2 regions of the Staphylococcus sp. mip270_02 genome follow, and region 1 is predicted to be linked to the other one. Evidence: riboswitches for the same ligand, from Rfam matches in the RefSeq annotation. Region 1 holds a riboswitch; the other holds the start of a gene.
The links. Region 1 has a riboswitch for FMN ahead of ACW5YJ_RS08480 (ECF transporter S component). Riboswitches for the same ligand answer to the same signal wherever they lie in the genome.
Positions count from the first base shown of each region.

Region 2: linked by a shared signal. The riboswitch ahead of ribD (bifunctional diaminohydroxyphosphoribosylaminopyrimidine deaminase/5-amino-6-(5-phosphoribosylamino)uracil reductase RibD) and the one ahead of ACW5YJ_RS08480 (ECF transporter S component) in region 1 are both predicted to bind FMN.

Region 1 is NZ_CM132934.1:1,794,263-1,797,693, forward strand. Features, by position in the region: gene ACW5YJ_RS08475 (ATP-binding protein) at 1-1,274, shown strand, start outside; FMN riboswitch at 1,536-1,672, shown strand; gene ACW5YJ_RS08480 (ECF transporter S component) at 1,740-2,285, shown strand; gene ACW5YJ_RS08485 (ferredoxin) at 2,627-2,875, opposite strand; gene ACW5YJ_RS08490 (helix-turn-helix domain-containing protein) at 2,986-3,431, shown strand, end outside.
Region 2 is NZ_CM132934.1:1,507,534-1,510,964, forward strand. Features, by position in the region: gene ACW5YJ_RS07125 (FAD/NAD(P)-binding protein) at 1-900, shown strand, start outside; FMN riboswitch at 1,166-1,299, shown strand; gene ribD (bifunctional diaminohydroxyphosphoribosylaminopyrimidine deaminase/5-amino-6-(5-phosphoribosylamino)uracil reductase RibD) at 1,464-2,507, shown strand; gene ribE (riboflavin synthase) at 2,514-3,146, shown strand; gene ACW5YJ_RS07140 (bifunctional 3,4-dihydroxy-2-butanone-4-phosphate synthase/GTP cyclohydrolase II) at 3,157-3,431, shown strand, end outside.

The sequences.
Region 1 (3,431 bases):
AAGAAACCAATAATGTTATTACAGTAATTATCTTAATCACTGCTATCATCTTTTTAGCAATAACAACTGTATTTGCATTCTTCTTATCGTCACGTATAACAAAACCACTACGTAATCTAAGAACGCAAGCACTAAAAGTTTCCAAAGGTGATTATGCTCAAGTTGTACCAGTTAACTCTAAAGATGAAATTGGTGAATTATCACGTACATTTAATACAATGAGTTCTGAAATTCAACAGCATATTGACGCATTGTCATCCTCTAAAAATATTCGTGATAGTCTAATTAACTCCATGGTTGAAGGCGTTTTAGGATTTAATGACCAAAAAGAAATTATTATCTCTAATAAATTAGCCAATACAATTTTACGAATGTTAGATGAATATGCGTTAGAGAAATTAGATGAACAAAATGAGCTTACATTTAGTAGCAAAAAAACGCAATTTGAAGTTTATGAAATCAATACACGTTATTTTGTTATTATTACTAGCTATATAGAGCAAATACAGCCTGATGGTAGAAGTGGTATCGTAGCCATAATTCGTGATATGACAAACGAGCATAATATGGATCAAATGAAAAAAGATTTTATTGCAAATGTTTCTCACGAATTACGTACGCCTATATCCTTATTACAAGGATATACTGAATCTATTGTTGATGGTATCGTAACTGAGCCTGATGAAATTCACGAATCATTATCTATCGTCTTAGATGAAACTAAAAGATTGAATAGGTTGGTCAATGAATTATTAAATGTAGCGCGAATGGATGCTGAAGGTTTAACTGTAAATAAAGTTGTACAACCAATTGATTCATTACTCAACAAAATGCAACAAAAATATCAAAAGCATGCTAAGGATTTAGAATTAAATATGCGTTTAAATCCAGATACACAACAACGTTTATGGTATTTTGATTCGGACAGAATTGAACAAGTGTTAACTAATTTAATAGATAATGCATCTAGATATACTGAACCTGGAGATACACTCAACATAGAGGTAAGTGAAACTAATTCAGAACAAATATTATATATATCCGACACCGGTTCTGGTATCGCACCCGAACATTTGCAACAAGTTTTTGATCGCTTTTACAAAGTAGATACTGCACGTAAGCGTGGTAAACAAGGAACTGGGTTGGGATTATTTATATGTCGTATGATTATTGATTCTCATGGCGGTACTATTGATGTAAAAAGCAAATTAGGGAAAGGGACTACTTTTATCATTTCCTTACCTAAACCAGAAATTGAAGACGACAATAGTTAAGTATCATTGCTAGATCAATAAACAATTAACAATGATTACAAATAAGAATAGTAATTGGAAATAATGATCATATATTTAGTATATTTTTATATGCAATTCATTTATCCATATATAGCTTAAAAACTGCCGGCAAAGTTAAATACTTTGCTGGCAGTTTTTATACTACTTTCAACCATTTTATTTACATCGTTAATATATTTTAAGCAAGTCTATTGTTTTTACCTGAGCAATAAGCTATGATAAATTTATAAAATTTAAGAAATTCATCTTCGGGGTAGGGTGCGATTCCCAACCGGCAGTAATTTAAGCCTGCGACCCATTTTTCTAATTAATAGATTAATGGCTGATCTAGTGTGAATCTAGAGCCGACAGTATAGTCTGGATGGGAGAAGATGGAGGGTTTATTTGTTGTGCAATTATATCCTCCTATTCTGAAAAAAGATGAATGGAAGGAGATAATTTAATATGCAACAACAAACAAAACGCCTCATTACTATTAGTATGTTGAGTGCAGTAGCATTTATTTTAATGTTTATAAAGTTTCCGATACCATTTTTACCACCATATTTAACTTTAGATTTTGGAGACGTACCAGCTTTGTTAGCGACATTCACTTTAGGTCCTGTTGCCGGACTTATTGTAGAATTTATTAAAAACTTACTCAATTTTCTATTCAACGTTGGTGATCCAGTAGGGCCTGTAGCTAACTTTTTAGCGGCATCAAGCTTTTTATTAACAGCTTATTTCATCACTAAACATAAAGGCGCCCTCAAGTCTCAAATTATAGGACTTAGTGTAGCTACGATAGTTATGACAATTGTTCTAAGTATACTAAACTACTTTATTTTATTACCTTTATATGGCATGATTATGAATCTATCTGATGTAGTAGAAAATATTAAAATAGTTATTGTATCAGGCGTTATACCTTTTAATATTATTAAAGGAGTCATCATCTCAATTGTCTTTATTCTTTTATATAACCGATTAAAAAACGTATTACCACGTTAAATTTGTAATATAACTTTTTTATCTGAAATGATAAAAGCCTTTCAAAGTACCACTGAACAAGTGAGAAATGAAGGGCGTTTTTATTTCAAATATAAATATTAAGGTTACTTTGGGGAATTTATAGGTGGAATTGTAAATAATTCAAAAGTGAGTAGCCAGAATTCAATCATTTTTACAATATGAATTCACTGGAGTAATACAACTTTATAGAATAACTGGATACAAAAAATCCGAGACAGTTATTTATGTCCCGGATTTAAACTCAATTACATCTAAGTCGTTAAATGATGCTATTGGAATAGTAAGGTAACCACTTGTTTACACTTAAATACAATGCATTTCTATTCAAATTTTAACGCGTCACCATCAAATGGTTCTTCTTCAATTTTAATAGAATCAGTAGGGCATCCGTCTATTGCATCTTCCATATCTTCATATAATTCTTCTGGTACCTCTGCAGTACCTTGGTTATCATCTAGTATTACATAAGCGATACCTTCGTCATCATAGTCATATATATCAGGGGCAGCGGCACCGCAAGCGCCACATGCTATGCATGTGTCCATATCAACAATTGTATATTTAGCCAATTTCTTCGCCTCCTTTGACAAAAATGCTACAATAATTACACAAATATTATTGTAATCACTGTTTATCATTTTTTCAAATGTTTTCGATTTATAAAAGTGAGGGAGCATCCATGTATAATTTAATTCATTTTGCATACACGCAGTCACATAATTACAAAACCGAAAAAAGTATATTTAATATTATCACAGGTAAAAAATCGCATCAAACCTTTTTTGACGCCTGTAGTCAACAACTCTTATCATTGTATCATAGTATGCCTAAACTAAAATATCCTTTATTCGAACAATATTCTAGTAATTCTAACATCAACGAACAACAAATTCAAAATATCATTAGCCATCCCCGGCATACATATGACAGCTTATTAAACACTTTCAATGCATTACAATTATTAACACAAACGTTGTCTAATATCCAACATGACAATTATCAATTTGTACCTATTACGCAACATAGAACAGTTCATCAAAAGGTTAAATACTTATATAAAAAAATTTCTGACGAACAATTAGAAAAATCGTTTATAACAGAACTCACATCACTTTTTCAGTCTTT
Region 2 (3,431 bases), 290 kb from region 1:
GATTCCGATGAAATCGCTATTATAGGTACAGGATTAGCAAGTTTAGATGTTATTCGTTATGTAACGGCACATCATCCTAAACTACCTATTACTATTGCTAGTCGAAAAGGACGATTGCCAAGTGTAAGAGGTGTGATGCCTGACATCGACTTTGAATATGTAACTCCAGAAAAATTTAATGAAATAAAACACAAGCATTTTGGCAATGTACCCCTAGATGAGGCAATAAAGTTGTTCTTGAAAGATTGTGCGTTACATAATATTGATGTTGAAACATTAATCCATCGTAGTCAAGGTGATTCAATTAAAGATTTAACTTATGATTTAGAACATGCTGATGAATTAGGGAAATTACAAAGTATACTTGAATTAACGAAAGAAAATTTAAATTGGATTTGGAATAGTTTAAGTAGAGAGGACCAAAAACGGTTTTTAACTAATTATCAGCCTATATTAAAAGAGAATTCAAATCCGATGCCGCCTCAAACAGCACGATTATTGATTGATCACATTAACCATGGCACGATTAAAATTAAGAGTGATTTAGAGGATGTTCAATATAATGATAATAAGTTCAACTTTAAATATAAAGATGCGTCAGTAGAACAGTATGATATTGTAATTAATGCTACAGGATCAAAGACACAACTTGCAGATTTAGATGGCGATGACCAACTCGTATTAAATCTCGAGAACAGACAGGTTGTACAAGCGCATCCACTTGGTGGAATTCAAATTGTTGCTGAAACTAATCAAATTATAAGTCCGCGCTATGGCACACTGAAACATATGTATGCGCTCGGCCAATTAACAAATGGAATTAACCAATCACGTAATGGCGTAATGATGATTGTAAAACAAGCTGTTAATGTAGTTGACCATTTATTAACTACAAAATAAAGGAGTTTACTATTTAGGGATAAATTGCACAATGATAAATTAACTAAATAAGTTGTGGATTAATCGTGACGTTTATTCATAATTTGACTAGATGTCACCAGGTTAAAACTAATTTGTTTGTGCTTTAAATTGTAGTATTGTAAAGAATATAAAAAAACAAAACCGACTTAGATAATAAGAATTGTCATTTTCTCAAAAGTGTAGTACCATTATTTTGTAACTTATTCAAAGTTACCTGACTCAATCATCGAATACAATTTCATAAATATTCTTTCGGGGCAGGGTGAAATTCCCAACCGGCAGTAAATTAAGCCTGCGACCTGCATTTGTCGAAGCAAATGTGGCTGATCTAGTGAAACTCTAGAGCCGACAGTAAAGTCTGGATGGGAGAAAGAATGAAGTATAACTTGAAAATAGCACTTTTTAAGTGTTTATTTAGCATACACTTTTATTTGAATATGTATAAGTGTATATTTTACTATTGCTAAAAATGTTATATCAATATATATCCCACACCTGAAATGTTAAGTTCAGGTGTTTTTTTATTTTTTAGAGGTGATAAAATGAGTCATTATTTGAATTACGCTATTCAATTAGCAAAAATGGTAGAAGGCCAAACGGGTTTGAACCCACCAGTTGGATCTGTAGTAGTAAATGATGGCCATATTGTTGGCATGGGAGCCCATTTGCAAAAAGGTGGTAAGCATGCTGAAGTACAAGCTTTGGATATGGCCCAAGACAATGCGCGAGGAGGAACTATATATATTTCGCTAGAGCCATGTACGCATTATGGTTCGACGCCACCGTGTGTAAATAAAATTATTGAAGCGGGTATTAAAAAGGTTGTCTATGCAGTTAAAGACACAACATTACCCTCTGAAGGTGATGACATATTAGGACAGGCCGGCGTTGAAGTGATATTCCGTCCTCAATCAGAGGCAGAATCACTATATAGGGATTTCTTTATAGCTAAGAATGAATCTATTCCAGAGGTTACAGTTAAAGTCTCATGTAGTCTTGACGGTAAACAAGCGACTGATAAAGGTGAAAGTAAATGGATTACTAATAAAGCAGTAAAAAATGATGTCTTTCACCTACGTCATAAACACGATGCAGTGTTGACAGGTAAAGGCACGATACATGCAGATAACCCACAATATACTACACGTATTGAAGAAGGTAAGCATCCTATAAAAGTCATCTTATCTAAAACTGGTGAAATTGATTTTAATTTAGATATTTTTCAATTAAGAAATGAACCAATTTGGATTTATACTCAAAATAAAAATTTAAAAACAAATATTGAACATGTAGAAATCATAGAATTAACTAATTGTTCAATTGAAAATATATTAAAAGATTTATATCAAAGAGGGATTGGAAGTGTGCTAGTAGAGGCAGGGCCCACAGTGACTTCGGAATTTCTTCAATCTAAATTTACGAACGAACTAATATTATATTACGCCCCGAAAATAATAGGTGGTTCTGGTAGTTATCAATTTTTCCAAAGTGAAAGTATTTTTAATCTATCAGAAGTACCACAGTTTGAAATTGTAAATTCACAAATGCTTGAGCAAAATATCAAACTAGAGTTACGAAAGAAGTGATCGTCGGTGTTTACAGGAATTGTTGAAGAAATTGGAACCATAAAAAAAGTATCAACGCAACAGTCTGTAGTTAACTTAAAGATTGAGTGCCAAACAATTTTATCAGATATGCATATCGGAGATTCAATCAGTGTTAACGGTGCATGTTTAACGGTGGTGGAATTTGATCATCAAAGTTTTTCAGTTCAGGTTATTAAAGGTACCGAGAATAAAACATATTTAAACCAATTAACTCAATCTGCTGAAGTGAATTTAGAAAGAGCTATGAGTGGACAAGGTCGTTTTGGTGGTCACTTTGTTTTAGGTCATGTAGATGAAGTTGCTAAAATCACACGTATACAAGCATCAGACAACTCTAAAATCGTTACTATTAAACCATCAACTGCACTAATTAAACAAATGGTTAGTCAAGGTTCAATTACTGTAGATGGTGTGAGTTTAACTATTTTCCAACTAAAAGAAGCTGAGTTTGATATTCATCTTATACCAGAAACAAGAAAATCAACAATTTTAAATCAGAAACGTGTTGGCGATCCAGTGCATATAGAAACTGATATGTTATTCAAATATGTTGAACGAATTATAAATACTAACGAATCGGAATTGAGCCCAGAAAAACTTAGAGCATTTGGATTTTAGGAGGGGTAATATGCAATTAGATAGTATAGAAAAAGCTTTAAAAGCATTAAAAAATGGTGACAGTATTATCGTTGTAGATGACGAAAATAGAGAGAATGAAGGTGACTTAGTAGCTGTAACTGAATGGATGCATAATGACACTGTTAATTTCATGGCTACGCATGGTAGAGGATTAATTTGTGCACCTATCAGTAGTGATATAGCTAAAAAATTGGATTTAAACCCAATGGTTAGTAATAATTCTGATATTTATGGAACACAATTCACAGTTAGCATTGACCACGT